Sporocytophaga myxococcoides: one gene and its partner. The protein of the gene in region 1 interacts with the protein of each later gene in a pairwise test. Links are inferred from orthologs where the notes say so. Each region holds a gene or a part of one and is shown in the gene's direction. Other genes may lie near its edges.

Region 1 (8,218 bases):
CTTAAGCCTTTATAAAACAGTAACTGATTGCACGCAACACCGAATAGTGCACAAAGGAAAATTCTTTTCCTGTCAGATAAATCTATTTTTTCTTTTACGAATAACCCTAGTGCATTGAAAAGAAGAATTGTTGCAATGATTCTCAGTAAGATAATTGCAGAAGGTGCAATATATTCCGGGGTTGCAAATTTTGAGATTGTATAATTAGCTCCTGCTATAAGGGTTGACAATAATAACAACCCATGAGATTTTAAATCCTGCTTCAAAATTCTGTTTCGTTGATAAACCGGAAATTTTTTTAATTTGTTAAACATAAGAAAATTTTCAAATTTTGATTTCCTAAACTCAGTTTAATCATAGAAAATAAATATACTTCCGGACAACCATTGGCTGAAAGGCTAAGACCTACTAGCCTTGATGATTTTATAGGTCAGAAACATCTTGTAGGGAAAGGTGCTGTATTAAGAAAAATTATAGAGACAGGATCTATTCCATCTATGATTTTTTGGGGACCTCCTGGGGTGGGTAAGACTACACTTGCTAATATTATTGCAGCTCAGTTAAAGACTCCTTTTGTTACACTTAGTGCTATTAGTGCAGGCGTAAAGGATGTAAGAGAAGTAATCGAAAAAGCCAAAGGTACCCGTAAGACAGTCCTCTTTATTGACGAGATTCACAGGTTCAATAAATCCCAGCAAGATGCCCTGTTAAATGCAGTTGAGAAAGGGATAATAACACTGATCGGTGCTACAACAGAAAACCCTTCATTTGAGGTTAATAGTGCTCTATTGTCAAGGTCACAGGTTTATACTCTTAAAACCTTAGAAGAGGAAGAGTTGAAAGGCATGTTATCTCAGGCCATGGAGAAGGATTTCCTTTTGAAACAAAAAAAAATTGAAATAAAGGAATATGCTGCAATGCTCAATCTTTCCGGCGGTGATGGCAGGAAGTTGTTAAATTTGTTTGAACTGGTGGTTGATAATTTAAGTGATAAAGAACCGGTCGAAATTACGGATGAAGTCGTCTTAAAGATAGCGCAGAGGAAAGTTGCTTTATACGACAAACAAGGTGAGATGCATTATGATATTATTTCCGCCTTTATAAAGTCAATAAGAGGGAGTGATCCAAACGCCGCTGTTTACTGGCTCGCAAGAATGATAGAAGGGGGAGAGGATGTAAAATTCATAGCGAGAAGATTGGTTATACTTGCTTCAGAAGATATAGGAAATGCTAACCCTACTGCTCTTGTGATGGCTACTACCTGCTTTCAGGCTGTTCAGGTTATTGGATACCCCGAGTCTGATATTATCCTTTCTCAATGTGTTACTTATCTTGCATCTTCACCCAAGAGCAATGCCTCTTATGCTGCCATCAAAGGAGCTCATGAATTGGTAAGACAAACAGGAGATTTGCCAGTGCCCATTCATTTGAGGAATGCCCCAACCAAATTGATGAAAGAACAAGGTTATGGGAAAGAGTATAAATACGCACATGATTATGATAATAACTTTGTAGAGCAGGAGTTTTTACCAGATAAAATTAAGGGACGAAAATTATTTGAGCCTGGAAACAATGCCAGAGAAAATGAACTCCGCACCAGGCTGAAAAAACTGTGGAAAACCAAGTATGGTTATTAAACCATTCCTGCTAATTTTTAGCATTAAAGGTTAAAAGAATTATCTGTCTGCACTAAAGAATCTTCAATATTTGTTAATTTATTAAGAGTAAAATATTCAAGATTATGAAGGTAAGAAGTTTTGACGATCTCTATATAGACCTCTTTCGAGATCTATATAGTGCAGAAACCCAATTGGCAGAAGCTTTGCCGGAGATTATAGATTGCAGTTCTAATCCAGACTTAAAAAAGGCTTTTGAAAAAAGTTTGAAAACCACGTTAAAGGACAAGGAAAGACTGGAGATGATTGCAAAAGAAATAGACGTTGATCCATTGGGACAAACTTGTCCTGTGATGGGAGGCTTATTAAGCGAGATAAAAGAATACTTTAAGGATATTGAAGATGACAATGTGATGGATGCTGCTCTGATTGTTGGCCTTCAAAAGGCAAGACATTACGAAATTGCAAGTTATGGCACTGTTGCAACATTTGCCCATATCCTGGATTATGGCAATATTGGAAATGTCTTTCATGAAATAAAGGATGAAAAACAAGAAGATGATGCAGAGTTGACCAATCTTGCAAAAGGTATGATTAATCAAAAAGCATTATTGCATTATTAATCAATAGAATGAAAAGGTTGAATTTATAAGGATATGATTTCAACCTTTTTAAGATTATTTTTTATTTTTTGCAATAAATTCTGTTTACTTAAATGCGAATTTCTATATTAAGGTAATGAGCGTTAAAAACGTCTAGTTTCAGTTAAATTCGTGAGAAACTTTTTATACATTTTTTTGTCGTTGTTCTTTATTGCTATCCAATCAGTGAGAGCACAACCTTATAATTACAGATGTAAATATCATTCGATTGTCATAGGAGGAGCTGGGAGTTATGCTAACGGAGATATTAAATCTACTTTGAGTACCATTAGACCAGGTTTATCCTTTGGCTTTAACAAAAGAATTTATCCAAGACTTTCTTATGAATTCGACTTCCTATGGTTTAGGCTTTTAGGAGATGATTTTTTAGCTTCAGATAAAAAACTTGAATCTGCTGATTATCTTAGAAATCTTCATTTTAGAAATGATATAAAAGAATTGTCATTTACTTTAAGATATGATTTGCTGCCAAATACGGATCACTACAGAAAACGTCCAATTTACAATGCTTATGTTTTACTGGGAGGTGGTGTTTTCTATCATAATCCAAAGGCAAAAAATGACAGGGATCATTGGGTAAGTCTAAGAAAACTTCAAACTGAAGGAAAGTCATATTCAAATATCCAATTCTCTGTTCCTGCTGGTTTTGGCTTCCGATATAAGCTTGCAATTCAATGGGATCTTGAACTGGAATTTACATATCGTTATACTTCTACTGATTACCTGGATGATGTAAGTCGAAACTATATTAATCCTGATCAGTTAAAAAGTGATCAGTCCAGACAAATGTCGAACCGCTCAGCATCTCTATTCGGATCATACAACGGAGCCAAAAGAGATATTGATTTTATTAATAATACACTGGAAGAGCAATTTTTTTATTCAGGCTCCGGATATTCTTATTCAACTTCCAAAGCCCCAGGAAGCAAAAGGGGCAGTAAAATAGGGCCTGATAGTTATGTCTTGGTTTCTCTGAGGCTAATTTATATTATTCCTGGTAAGATATATTGCCCAAAATTCAGATAGTTAGCCTAAAAAGAATATAGGAAATTTCATTTTTTAAAGATTTAAGTATTTTATGCTTAGGATTTTTTTATAAGAACCAAAAACTTTTATTTTTGTGGGGTATAATCTAACTAAAGATTCATGAGCGTACTAGTCAATAAACAGTCCAAAGTGATAGTGCAGGGTTTTACAGGCTCTGAAGGAACATTCCATGCCGGTCAAATGATCGAATACGGAACAAACGTTGTTGGAGGAGTAACTCCTGGTAAAGGCGGCACTAAACATCTTGATAAACCAGTCTTCAATACCGTTGAAGACGCCGTTAAAGAAACAGGTGCTAATGTTTCTATAATTTTTGTACCTCCGGCTTTCGCTGCTGATGCTATTATGGAAGCTGCTGATGCAGGTATAAAAGTAATCATATGTATTACAGAAGGAATTCCTGTAAAAGATATGATTAAAGCAAAAGAATATATCAAAGGAAAAAATTTAACGCTTATTGGACCTAACTGTCCTGGAGTAATGACTCCTGGAGAAGCTAAGGTTGGTATAATGCCTGCATTTATTCATAAGCCAGGTAAAATAGGTATAGTATCTCGTTCTGGGACATTGACTTATGAAGCTGTGGATCAACTATCTAAAGTTGGTTTGGGACAATCAACTTGTATTGGTATCGGTGGAGATCCAGTAATCGGTACTACTACCAAAGAAGCTGTTAAGCTATTGATGGACGATCCTCATACAGAAGGCATCATCATGATCGGTGAAATTGGTGGAAGCATGGAGTCTGAGGCGGCTAAATGGATCAAAGAAAATGGTACTAAACCAGTGGTTGGTTTCATTGCTGGTCAAACTGCTCCTGCAGGAAGAAGAATGGGACATGCCGGTGCTATCGTTGGTGGTGCAGATGATACTGCTGCTGCAAAAATGAAAATCATGAAAGATTGCGGCTTGTTTGTAGTTGAATCTCCTGCTGATATTGGAGAGACTATGCTTAAGGCGCTTCAAAAAAGCAAAGCAACTGCTTAAAACATAAAGAGGCTGTTTTATTAAAACAGCCTCTCTTTTTATTTTCCCAACATCCTGTTTTTAAGATCCTCATCTGCCGGTTCATCTCCAAGCCAGATTGTGAATAATAATTTTTTAAAATCCAGACCTTCAACCTGCGTTTTTAATTTCCCGTTTTTATAAAGTTTTACCCCAGAACCAGGCAAATAGATGATATCAATTACGTCTTTATTGTGGATTTCCTCCTTAAATGCCACCATTAACTGGTCAATTTTAGATTTATAAGGTGCAGTATTACCCTTTGTAGCTTTTTCAAAACCCTCTTTAATGGTTTCTTCCATTTTTTTATTCGTGATCTTATCCGAAATAATATACATTCTGATAGCTTGAGGGGAATCTTGGTTGATAACAGCTTTGGGATCCTTAGTTTTTTCCTTTAGATAGAGAGCACCAACATAAAGGTCAAATATATATTTGGTTCTAATTCCGGCTCCGTTTAACAGAAGTTTGCCCTTTTCTGTCTCAATGGTACCTGGAACATCCACTCCTTTAATTTTTGTCTGAGCATGGCTTTTAAAGGAAGTCAGTATTAAAATGCCAATGAAAAAAAGGATCTGAAGTTTTTTCATATTATTAAGTCAGTTTTAGTAAATAATTGCAGTAGTGATATTTTGTTTATTCCTTTGATTTTTAAGGAAAATTCTGATTTAATTTGAATTATGAAAGCAGAGGAACTGATAAACCAACTTGAACTGGAAAAACATCCGGAAGGAGGATATTTTAGAGAAATTTACAGAAGTGAATCAGAAATTCCAGAATCGGTCTTACCAGGAGATTATTCAGGGAACAGAAATTATGCCACAAGCATTTATTTTTTACTTACAGACAAAGAGTTTTCGGCCTTCCACAAAATCAAATCAGATGAAATTTGGTATTACCACCAGGGTAATTCTATAGAAATTTATATGTTATCCGGGAAAGGGCTGGAGGTTCATAAGCTAGGCGCACAAAATGGAGAGCATTTTCAATTGCTTATACCCCAAAATACCTGGTTTGGTGCAAAAGTAGTTGGAGAAGGATATACTCTTGTTAGTTGTATGGTAGCTCCAGGATTTTCGTTTGATGATTTTGAGATTGCCAAAAGAGAAGATTTATTGAAACTTTTTCCTGAGCAGACTACAATCATTAGGGAACTTTCAAGGTAAGTTGCAAACAAAGCTTTTCTGAATTTCTTCAAAACCGGTATTATTTTTCTCCTCATCTTCCTGAGCAGTTTGAAAAATAAGGCCTAGCGTTCTGCCTTTACAATTAAAACAAACAATTTTTCCGGAATGCTTTAGTCCTGATAATTGGGTTACAAATCCAGTACTTGAAACCTGAAAATGGCCAAGGTTTTTGATGGGTTGAATTTCATTAAACAGAATTCCTGTGTTTTTATAAAAAGAATTTTGGGACAATTGTTTCTTTAAAAGCAGTAAAAATTCCTCTTTGCTCACCTCCTGATTAATCCAGCTAAGAGTAAACATTCCACTCTCATTCATCCCTTTCTTTTCACAAGTAAGGAAAAATCCTAATGTGTCATTAATATTTTCAGATTGTGTAATTACCCAGCCCTCAGGAATGGTAAAAGAAACCCCATGCTCAGAAAAAGTGTTCTTCTGTGGTTTTTTACATGAGAAAAGTGCTACAAAGAAAAAAGCCCAAATTAAGGAATTTTTCATTTTTGGCATCTGTTGGATAATTGACATAAATATTAATTGGTCTTTATTTCTATAAAATGAAACTGCTGAAACTACTTTTGGTTTTTTCCCTCTTTGTCGGAATTAGCTATTTCTCTAAACTTAAAAGTTCCTCACCGCAAGATTCATTATCTAAAAATCGAACTGTGTCCAGCTATTCGTTTTTAAAACAAATCAGCAGATTTTCTGTCCTGACCTTTCAATAGTGATTTTCCGGTAATACCTTTGGGTCCAAACTTATCTTGAAAGATGATAACCATCAGATTAGGCGGAGTACCCGAGCATTTTAATTTACCTATACATTTAGCTAAGCAAAGTGGAAAATTTGAAGAAGCTGGCATTGATCTTTTATGGACAGATTTTCCTGGAGGAACCGGAGCAATGTGTTCAGCTCTGAAAGAAGATCAGATTGATTGTGCAATATTACTTACTGAAGGAATCACAGCGGATATTGTGAAAGGAAGTCCTCTTAAGATTCTGAAAGTATACGTAGAGAGCCCATTAATCTGGGGAATTCATGTTTTCGCAAATTCACCCTACGTCGATGTGGATCAGTTGGAAGGCAAAAGGTATGCGATAAGCAAGCAAGGCTCAGGTTCTCATCTTATGTCTTATGTAGATGCAGCTCAAAGAGGTTGGCAGTTATCCGAAAGTCAAATGGTTGCTGTTGGCAATCTCGAGGGGGCAAGAACTTTTTTATCTGAAGAAAAAGCAGATATTTTTTTATGGGAAAAATATATGACTAAACCTTTAGTTGATTCAGGTGAATTCAGGAGACTTGGGGAACGACTCACTCCGTGGCCCTGCTTTGTATTTGCCGCATCAGAAAACTTTCTTGAAAAACACGGTTCCATATTGGTTACGTTTTTTAAAATTGTTAATAAATCTGTAGAAGCTTTCATGCAAAATCCTGAAGCTCCTGATTTAGTCTCTGAGCGATATTCATTGAAGAGAGAAGATTCAAAGGCGTGGTTTGAAAGTACAAAGTGGAATACTGAAAATGGTATTGACGAAAAAATTCTTGATCATATTCAGGAATGGTTGTATAGACTTCATATAATTCCTCATAAAAAACAATTCAGTCAATTAGTTTATAAATATTGACTTTACAGCTAAAACAGGTTGTATTTTTATTAATGAATGATCTGATTTTATTAATTTTGCCGGTAACTTTTAAGTTTAAATAATTCAAATTTTTAACAAACAAAACTGATTTTTAATTCATGAAACAAAATTTTAGGAAGTTGTTTATTGATGGGGCTTTGGCTTTACTTCTAGGAATGACGATGATGGGATGTAAAAAGGATGATAATAATGGACCTGTTGTTTCAAATGGAAGGGCTACTATTATTGGATATCTGAAGGCACAATTAAATACTAACACTGCTGATTATGAACCAGCGGCAAATGTTAAAGTTCAAGCTATTATTAATTCAGGAGATTTATTAGCGAATCCGGATCCCAATAAAAATTATCCTAATATCGTCTACAATACAATAACGGATGTTAATGGAAAGTATACTTTCAATGTCGACGCAAATGGAAGACCTGTAAAAGTAACAATTTACCCTCAGGACTTTGAAGCAAAGCAAAACTATAATGGAGACGAAAGAGCAATGATTTATAAATACCCTGGATCATTTGTGGTATCTAAACTTGTTTATGCTGGATCCATAGTTTATCAGGATTCCGAGTTTTATGATTCTTATGTAAAGGCTGATTTTTAATCTGATTTTTTTAAGTGAAAATGATGAAAAAAATAATCCTAGTTGCATTGTTGACTATTTCAGCATGCAAGCTCACGACAGCGCAGGAAACAGGGGGAGGCCAGGAAAATGTTGAATTAAGATCTAAAAGAGGCGTTTTGATTTTACCTAAAAAAGGAGAGTATGCTATTGGATTTTCAGCTGATCCAGTTTTATTTTACTTGGGTAATTTCTTCCATGGAGATAATCAGTCTCCTGCTCCGTCAGTTCAATATCCGAATGGATTCAGTAATACAGTTTTAGGAGGAAGAATTGCTAATGCTTTTACCGGTAAATATCTTCTTGATGATCATACTGCTGTGAGAGCCAGATTTCAGTTTAACTTTACCAAAGCAACTAATAAATATATTGTTGCAGCAAATAATGATGGAGCAGGAAATAATCTTTCTCCTCAGTTTGCTGAAGATAAAGTAACAATAAGA
Region 2 (6,233 bases), on another replicon or contig:
GACATCCGGTTTATCGATTCCCATGCCAAAGGCATTAGTAGCGACCATTACTCTTACCTTATTACTAATCCACAAATCCTGATTTTTTGATCTTGAAGAGTAGTCCAGTCCTGCGTGGTAAAAAGATGCGGATATTTTATTTTTATTCAGAAATCCTGCCAGGGCTTCCGTTTTTTTTCTGTTACGAACATAAATAATAGCAGTCCCTGGAACATTTTTAAGGATCTGCAGAATCTTTCTTTCCTTATTTTCTTCCTTAAAGCACGAGAATGAAAGATTATCCCTTTTAAATGATTTCGAGATTACATTTGGCTTTTTAAACTCCAGCTTATCCTGAATATCCTGAGTTACTTCCGGAGTTGAGGTAGCTGTTAATGCCATTACAGGAACTGAATCGCCTATAACATGCCTGAATGCGGCTATTTCCAGATAAGACGGCCTGAAATCATATCCCCATTGAGAGATGCAATGCGCTTCATCTACTGCAAGGAGATTAACTTTCATTTTTTTCACTCTTTGAATGAGCAAATCAGAGGATAGCCTTTCAGGTGCCAGATATAAAAACTTTACCTGGTCATAGATGCATCGGTCCAGAATGACGTCAATTTCATTAAAAGAAAGTCCGGAGTGAATAGAAAATGCAGAAACACCTTTTTCTCTGAGTCTTTCCACCTGGTCCTTCATTAAAGCAATCAAGGGAGAAACCACGATACAAAGACCATCCATTGCGAGTCCTGGCACATGGAAACAAAGCGATTTCCCACCACCTGTCGGAAGCAAGGCAAGAGTATCCTTCCCATTCAAAACTGAGGAAATAATTTCTTCCTGAAGTGGTCTGAACTGAGAATAGCCGAAGTACTGGAATAATATTTTATGAATATCCTGCAAGAATACAATAACAATAAATAAATGAAGTATTCTAAAGGATAAAAGTAATTTATAAGAGTAATATAAAAAAATAAAACCCAAGGCAGTTCTTTTTCTCATACTGCAATCATTTGAATAAATGATTAGATTTCCTGAAATCAGAACAGTAGTGAATAAAAACAACCCTTGGGTTTTACGAAGTGTTATTTGCGTTTTAGTATTGGTATTCTTTCAAAGATTCCATAAGGTTTTTTCTAGCGACGTGGATCCTGTTTTTGACTGTTCCCATTGGGATGTTTAGGTGGTCAGCTATTTCGTTGTATTTAAATCCTTCATAGTGCATCATAAAAGGGATTCTGAAGGTTTTGTCCAGCTTATTTATTGCTTTGTAAATTTCTTTAGAAGCAATATTGCTGGCGCCCTGGTTGAATGAAATTGTACTGGAAACATTAAAATTATACCCCTCGTCAATCGGATCAACCAAAGTGTTTCTTTTATCAATTTTATGGTAATTACTGATAAAAGTATTTTTCATGATAATATATAACCAAGCCTTAATATTAGTGCCAGACTTAAATTTAGTTCTGTTTCTTAAAGCTTTAAGAATAGTATCCTGAATCAGATCATTTGCATCATTATGATTATGTGTAAATTTTAACGCAGGTATTTTCAGAGATTTTGATGCCGTATACACTAACTCATTAAATTCGACAGCTGTCATAAGTTCTTTTGGTTAAGGTTATTAATGTTCTTTTGTAAGGTTATTTTTTTTGACCTGATTGTCACCGATTCTATTCGGATTAAATGTTATATCTCCTTTTAAAGAGTGCTACTTTAATTTGAAGTGGACTTAAATAGGCTTCTTTCTTTTCTGCTTCTTCAGCTTTGATAATGTCTTTTTCCTGTTTGATATTTTTTTCTATTATTAGCATTTCCTTGTTGTGATTATTATGTAACAAATGTAGTATTTTTTACACTTTTTAAAAACTATACAATCATTTTTATTAGTTTTTAAACACCATATTTCTCCCCACATTATCAACATTACCATGTTAATTTACTGTATATCAACAAAAGAGTTTAAAAAAATTAACACTTTTAAAACTTTTATTACAGAAAACAACCAAGAAAAATAAATGTAATCATTATACAACTTTAGATAATATTAAAAATGTAATATTTAAACTTGAATTAAACAAAAAATGCCAAACTAATCAGCTTGGCATTCCTTAATCTCAATTCAGTAAGTTTTAAATTTTATAATCTTTAAGCGCACTCATTAAAGTTTTTCTTGCAACGTGAATCCTATTCTTCACCGTTCCCATAGGAATTTTTAACTTTTGAGCAATCTCTTCATACTTAAATCCGGAAAAATGCATCATAAAAGGCTCGCGGAATACTTTATCCAGCGAATTAATTGCCTTATTTATCTCTTCCATTGCAACATTAGCAGTACCATCATTATATGTAATAGTACTTGGCACATTCAGAGTATAATCATCATCAATCGGATCTACCAGGCTATTTCTTTTATCAATCTTATGATAATTACTTATAAAAGTATTTTTCATAATAATATAAAGCCATGCCTTTATATTAGTCCCTTTCTTAAACTTGGTCTTATTTTTTAATGCCTTAAGAATGGTATCCTGAATAAGATCATTTGCATCAGCCTGATTATGAGTAAACTTTAAAGCAGGATATTTTAAAGATTTAGAGGCTATATAAACTAGGTTATTAAATTCAACAGTATTCATCGCAGTAGTTATTAAATCAAATAATTCACTTTAAATATTTCAAAACTCCAATTTTATTACACTCATTCCTACACACTAAACCCATGTAATAAAATTTTGTTATTTAAAGTAAAACAAAAATACAACTACCCTTAAAATCAATAAAATACACAAAAAAATTATAAAAATAACAAAAACCAAAAAGTAATTAAATTATCAGATATAACAAAAAAAGCTATTTTTTATTATTCATATCTATCAAAAAGTACACTCATTTAAACAATCTTCCCATCTCTCATTTCAAGTTTTCTGTCTGCACTTTTAGCAAGCGATTGATTGTGTGTAACGATTACAAAAGTAAGATTAAACTCATTTCTAAGTTCGAAGAATAACTTATGCAGCTCTTCTGCATTATTTGAATCTAAATTCCCACTGGGCTCATCCGCAAATACTATTGAAGGAGAATTAATAAGAGCTCTCGCAACACTTGTCCTTTGCTGCTCCCCTCCGGAAAGTTCGGATGGCTTATGATTAAGTCTTTGAGACAATCCAAGTCGATCAAGCAACTCCTTTGCCTTCTGCTCCACTTGTTTTTTATCTCTTTTACCTATATATCCTGGCAAACAGACATTTTCAAAACAAGAAAACTCAGGAAGCAAATTATGAAACTGAAATACAAAACCGATATGGTTGTTTCGGAATAAGGCAAGCTCCTTATCACCGATTTGATTCAAATTAACACCGTTTATAAATAATTCTCCCTTATCCTGCTTATCAAGTGTTCCCAGAATATGCAACAATGTGGTTTTACCGGCCCCGGATGCCCCTACCACAGACACAATTTCTCCTTGTTTAATCTGTAAATCAATTCCCTTTAAAACTTCCAGGTGGGGATACCCCTTATAGATATTTCTTGCTTCCAGCATCATAATTCAACTCATTTAGACTTCCTAAAAACAAATTTATATCTAAAAGGATTAAAAATCCCTCTTTTCTTGAAATTAAAAGCCAAAAATGATAGATTCGTGCCGTTCTTCCGATAGATGGGAATACCCTGAAAGAAAAGAACATCTGTGGTGTTAAACTTTTAACTATTTATTTACTCATGAATATACATGAATATCAAGGTAAAGAGATTCTGAAAAAATACGGTGTTCGTATACAGGAAGGAATTGTTGCAGAAACAGCTGAAGCAGCAGTAGAAGCCGCTAAAAAACTAAACCAGCAGACAGGTACCGAATGGTATGTTGTAAAAGCGCAAATTCATGCAGGTGGAAGAGGAAAAGGCGGCGGAGTTAAATTAGCTAAAAACCTTGATGAAGTTAAAGATCTTGCGGGGAAGATCATCGGTATGAACCTGGTGACTAAACAAACTGGTCCTGAAGGCAAACATGTTCACAAGGTTCTGATTTCTCAAGATGTATATTATCCGGGAGAAAGTAAACCAAAAGAATACTATATGTCCATTCTATTGGACAGAAATACAAGCAAAAACCTTATTATTGCCAGCACTGAGGGTGGAATGGAGATTGAAGAGGTTGCTGAACATACTCCTGAAAAAATCATCAAAGAGTGGGTTGATCCACGTGTAGGTCTTCAAGGGTTTCAGGCGAGAAAGATTGCTTTCAAGCTAGGTGTTGAAGGTGAAGCTTTCAAAGAAATGGTAAACTTCATCCAGGCTTTATATAAAGCTTATGAAGAAACTGATTCTGCAATGTTTGAAATCAACCCTGTATTAAAGACTTCCGATAATAAAATTCTTGCGGTTGACGCAAAGGTAAACCTTGACGACAACGCTCTATACAGACATAAAGACCTTGCCGCTCTTAGAGATCTTAACGAAGAAGATCCTTTGGAAGTAGAAGCTTCAAACTCTGGCCTTAACTATGTAAAACTTGACGGAAACGTCGGTTGTATGGTAAACGGTGCAGGTCTTGCAATGGCTACTATGGACATCATCAAGCTTTCCGGTGGTGAGCCTGCGAACTTCCTAGACGTAGGTGGTGGAGCAAACGCTCAGACTGTAGAGGCTGGTTTCAGAATCATCCTGAAAGATCCAAATGTAAAAGCAATCCTTATCAATATCTTTGGTGGTATCGTTAGATGCGACAGAGTAGCTAATGGTGTTGTAGAAGCTTACAAAAAAATTGGTGATATCAAAGTTCCAATTATCGTAAGACTTCAAGGAACAAACGCAGAAGAAGGCGCTAAGATCATTGAAGAGTCTGGTCTTAAAGTATTCTCTGCAATCGTTCTTAAGGATGCAGCTGCTAAAGTAAAAGAAGTTCTTTCTAAATAAAGACAAAAGTATCAACGAGGAGTGGGTTCAAAGAACTCCCTCCTCTTTCCTTTTTTTAGCACCCGTAGTTCAATTGGATAGAATGTCAGATTCCGGTTCTGATGGTTGGGAGTTCGAACCTCTCCGGGTGCACTAATTAATTCAGCTATTTAGCCTATTTTTTTAAAGGGCTTTTTGAGTTAAAAGTCGAGTTTTACTTACACAGATATTATAGAGTAAGTTTTTATACTTTTCTATCTCATTTTCAATCCAAAATAAATGATCGATTTCAACAAAACACCATTAAATAACATAATTACAGGAGTGAGTTTTTTCTCATTGCCTATTTATGTTTTCTTTTTCCTCTTTGTTTTTAAACGTGAGCTTATCACTTCAAATGATTTAGTAACTACCTTATTAATTTCTTCTGGAGCTGCACTGCCTTTCATGTTAGTTAATTTCATTTCAATGTCATTAATGGCTTATAATTTTAACACAGACAAATTCCAAGGCATGTTGATTACTGGAAATATATTTGGTATAGCTTTCTTTTCACTCCCTATTTTACTGCATATTTTTTATCCAATCACATTTACATTTGCAGTTAGAATAGTTGTAATAGCCCAACTTTTATGGTTGGGAATAACCATTATTGCCAACTTATCCGCAAGTGGTAAGAAAGAAGAGAAACTAGAACCAACCGGACAAGAATAATTAAAAGCTTCCTACAGCTTATTTAGAAGACCGATCAAAGGTTTAGAAGACCGATCAAAGGATATTTTTTTAAAAAAAATAGATTCCCGCCAATAGAACTTCAATCCCCTACTCATTATAATTTCCTTTCAGATTTTTAATGGTCATCTATATAGCAAATGTATTTTCTCCAGCTTTGCTTTTAGATATCTTCCTGTGAGATTAGTAGTTTTTTTTATTTTTTAAAACTCTGTGAATAACTATGAGGATAACTCAAGGGAAACTCAACTAAACGACTAGTAACCAACAGATTAATCTAGGTCGTTTTCTATATTATCAACCGCTAGAAAATAGGCATTAATTGCACAAACAATTTAGATTTTGTATTTTTATGCCAGGTAATAAAAAAGAATGGACCTGCTGATTTGGCGATCAGAGGTCCCCAGGTAATTAAAAGTTTTGCTTTACACAAATGTTAATATGTTACAAAGTAACACAAACTACACACAATTGTCAAGTGCTCAAGGAGCAATTCGACAAAACTCAACCAAAGAAGTTAATAATCAGCTAACTATCTTTGAATATCACAATTCAGGCGACTTCATTAACAATGTTCGGACCATTGAAATAGAAGGTCAACTTTGGATAATTGCCAAGGA

What was found. Proteins that work in one complex are often made in the same cells at the same time.
Region 2: the proteins of sucD (region 1) and sucC interact in binary tests that used the Escherichia coli proteins (3 or more experiments, as listed by UniProt). The link is inferred for Sporocytophaga myxococcoides from one-to-one orthologs.

Annotation. Positions count from the first base shown.
Region 1 is NZ_BBLT01000001.1:72,930-81,147, forward strand. Bases 2,567-5,368 are described here. They hold sucD (succinate--CoA ligase subunit alpha), read left to right. Parts: upstream 2,567-3,424; coding sequence 3,425-4,312; downstream 4,313-5,368. Other genes in these bases: MYP_RS00330 (DUF6089 family protein), read left to right, coding at 2,567-3,304; MYP_RS00340 (chalcone isomerase family protein), read right to left, coding at 4,351-4,920; MYP_RS00345 (cupin domain-containing protein), read left to right, coding at 5,011-5,368. Outside these bases: MYP_RS00315 (DMT family transporter), read right to left, coding at 1-266; MYP_RS00320 (replication-associated recombination protein A), read left to right, coding at 387-1,637; MYP_RS00325 (YciE/YciF ferroxidase family protein), read left to right, coding at 1,742-2,239; more of MYP_RS00330, read left to right, coding at 2,390-2,566; more of MYP_RS00345, read left to right, coding at 5,369-5,496; MYP_RS00350 (hypothetical protein), read right to left, coding at 5,488-6,012; MYP_RS00355 (substrate-binding domain-containing protein), read left to right, coding at 6,280-7,134; MYP_RS00360 (hypothetical protein), read left to right, coding at 7,254-7,757; MYP_RS00365 (hypothetical protein), read left to right, coding at 7,778-8,218. UniProt on the Escherichia coli protein: Succinyl-CoA synthetase functions in the citric acid cycle (TCA), coupling the hydrolysis of succinyl-CoA to the synthesis of either ATP or GTP and thus represents the only step of substrate-level phosphorylation in the TCA.
Region 2 is NZ_BBLT01000016.1:63,857-70,089, reverse strand. What follows is about bases 3,020-5,805. They hold sucC (ADP-forming succinate--CoA ligase subunit beta), read left to right. Parts: upstream 3,020-3,708; coding sequence 3,709-4,902; downstream 4,903-5,805. Other genes in these bases: MYP_RS24235 (hypothetical protein), read left to right, coding at 5,161-5,595; MYP_RS24250 (ABC transporter ATP-binding protein), read right to left, coding at 3,020-3,529. Outside these bases: MYP_RS24265 (RecQ family ATP-dependent DNA helicase), read right to left, coding at 1-987; MYP_RS24260 (RNA polymerase sigma factor), read right to left, coding at 1,082-1,588; MYP_RS26855 (hypothetical protein), read right to left, coding at 1,668-1,799; MYP_RS24255 (RNA polymerase sigma factor), read right to left, coding at 2,118-2,624; more of MYP_RS24250, read right to left, coding at 2,879-3,019; MYP_RS24230 (BRO-N domain-containing protein), read left to right, coding at 6,055-6,233. UniProt on the Escherichia coli protein: Succinyl-CoA synthetase functions in the citric acid cycle (TCA), coupling the hydrolysis of succinyl-CoA to the synthesis of either ATP or GTP and thus represents the only step of substrate-level phosphorylation in the TCA.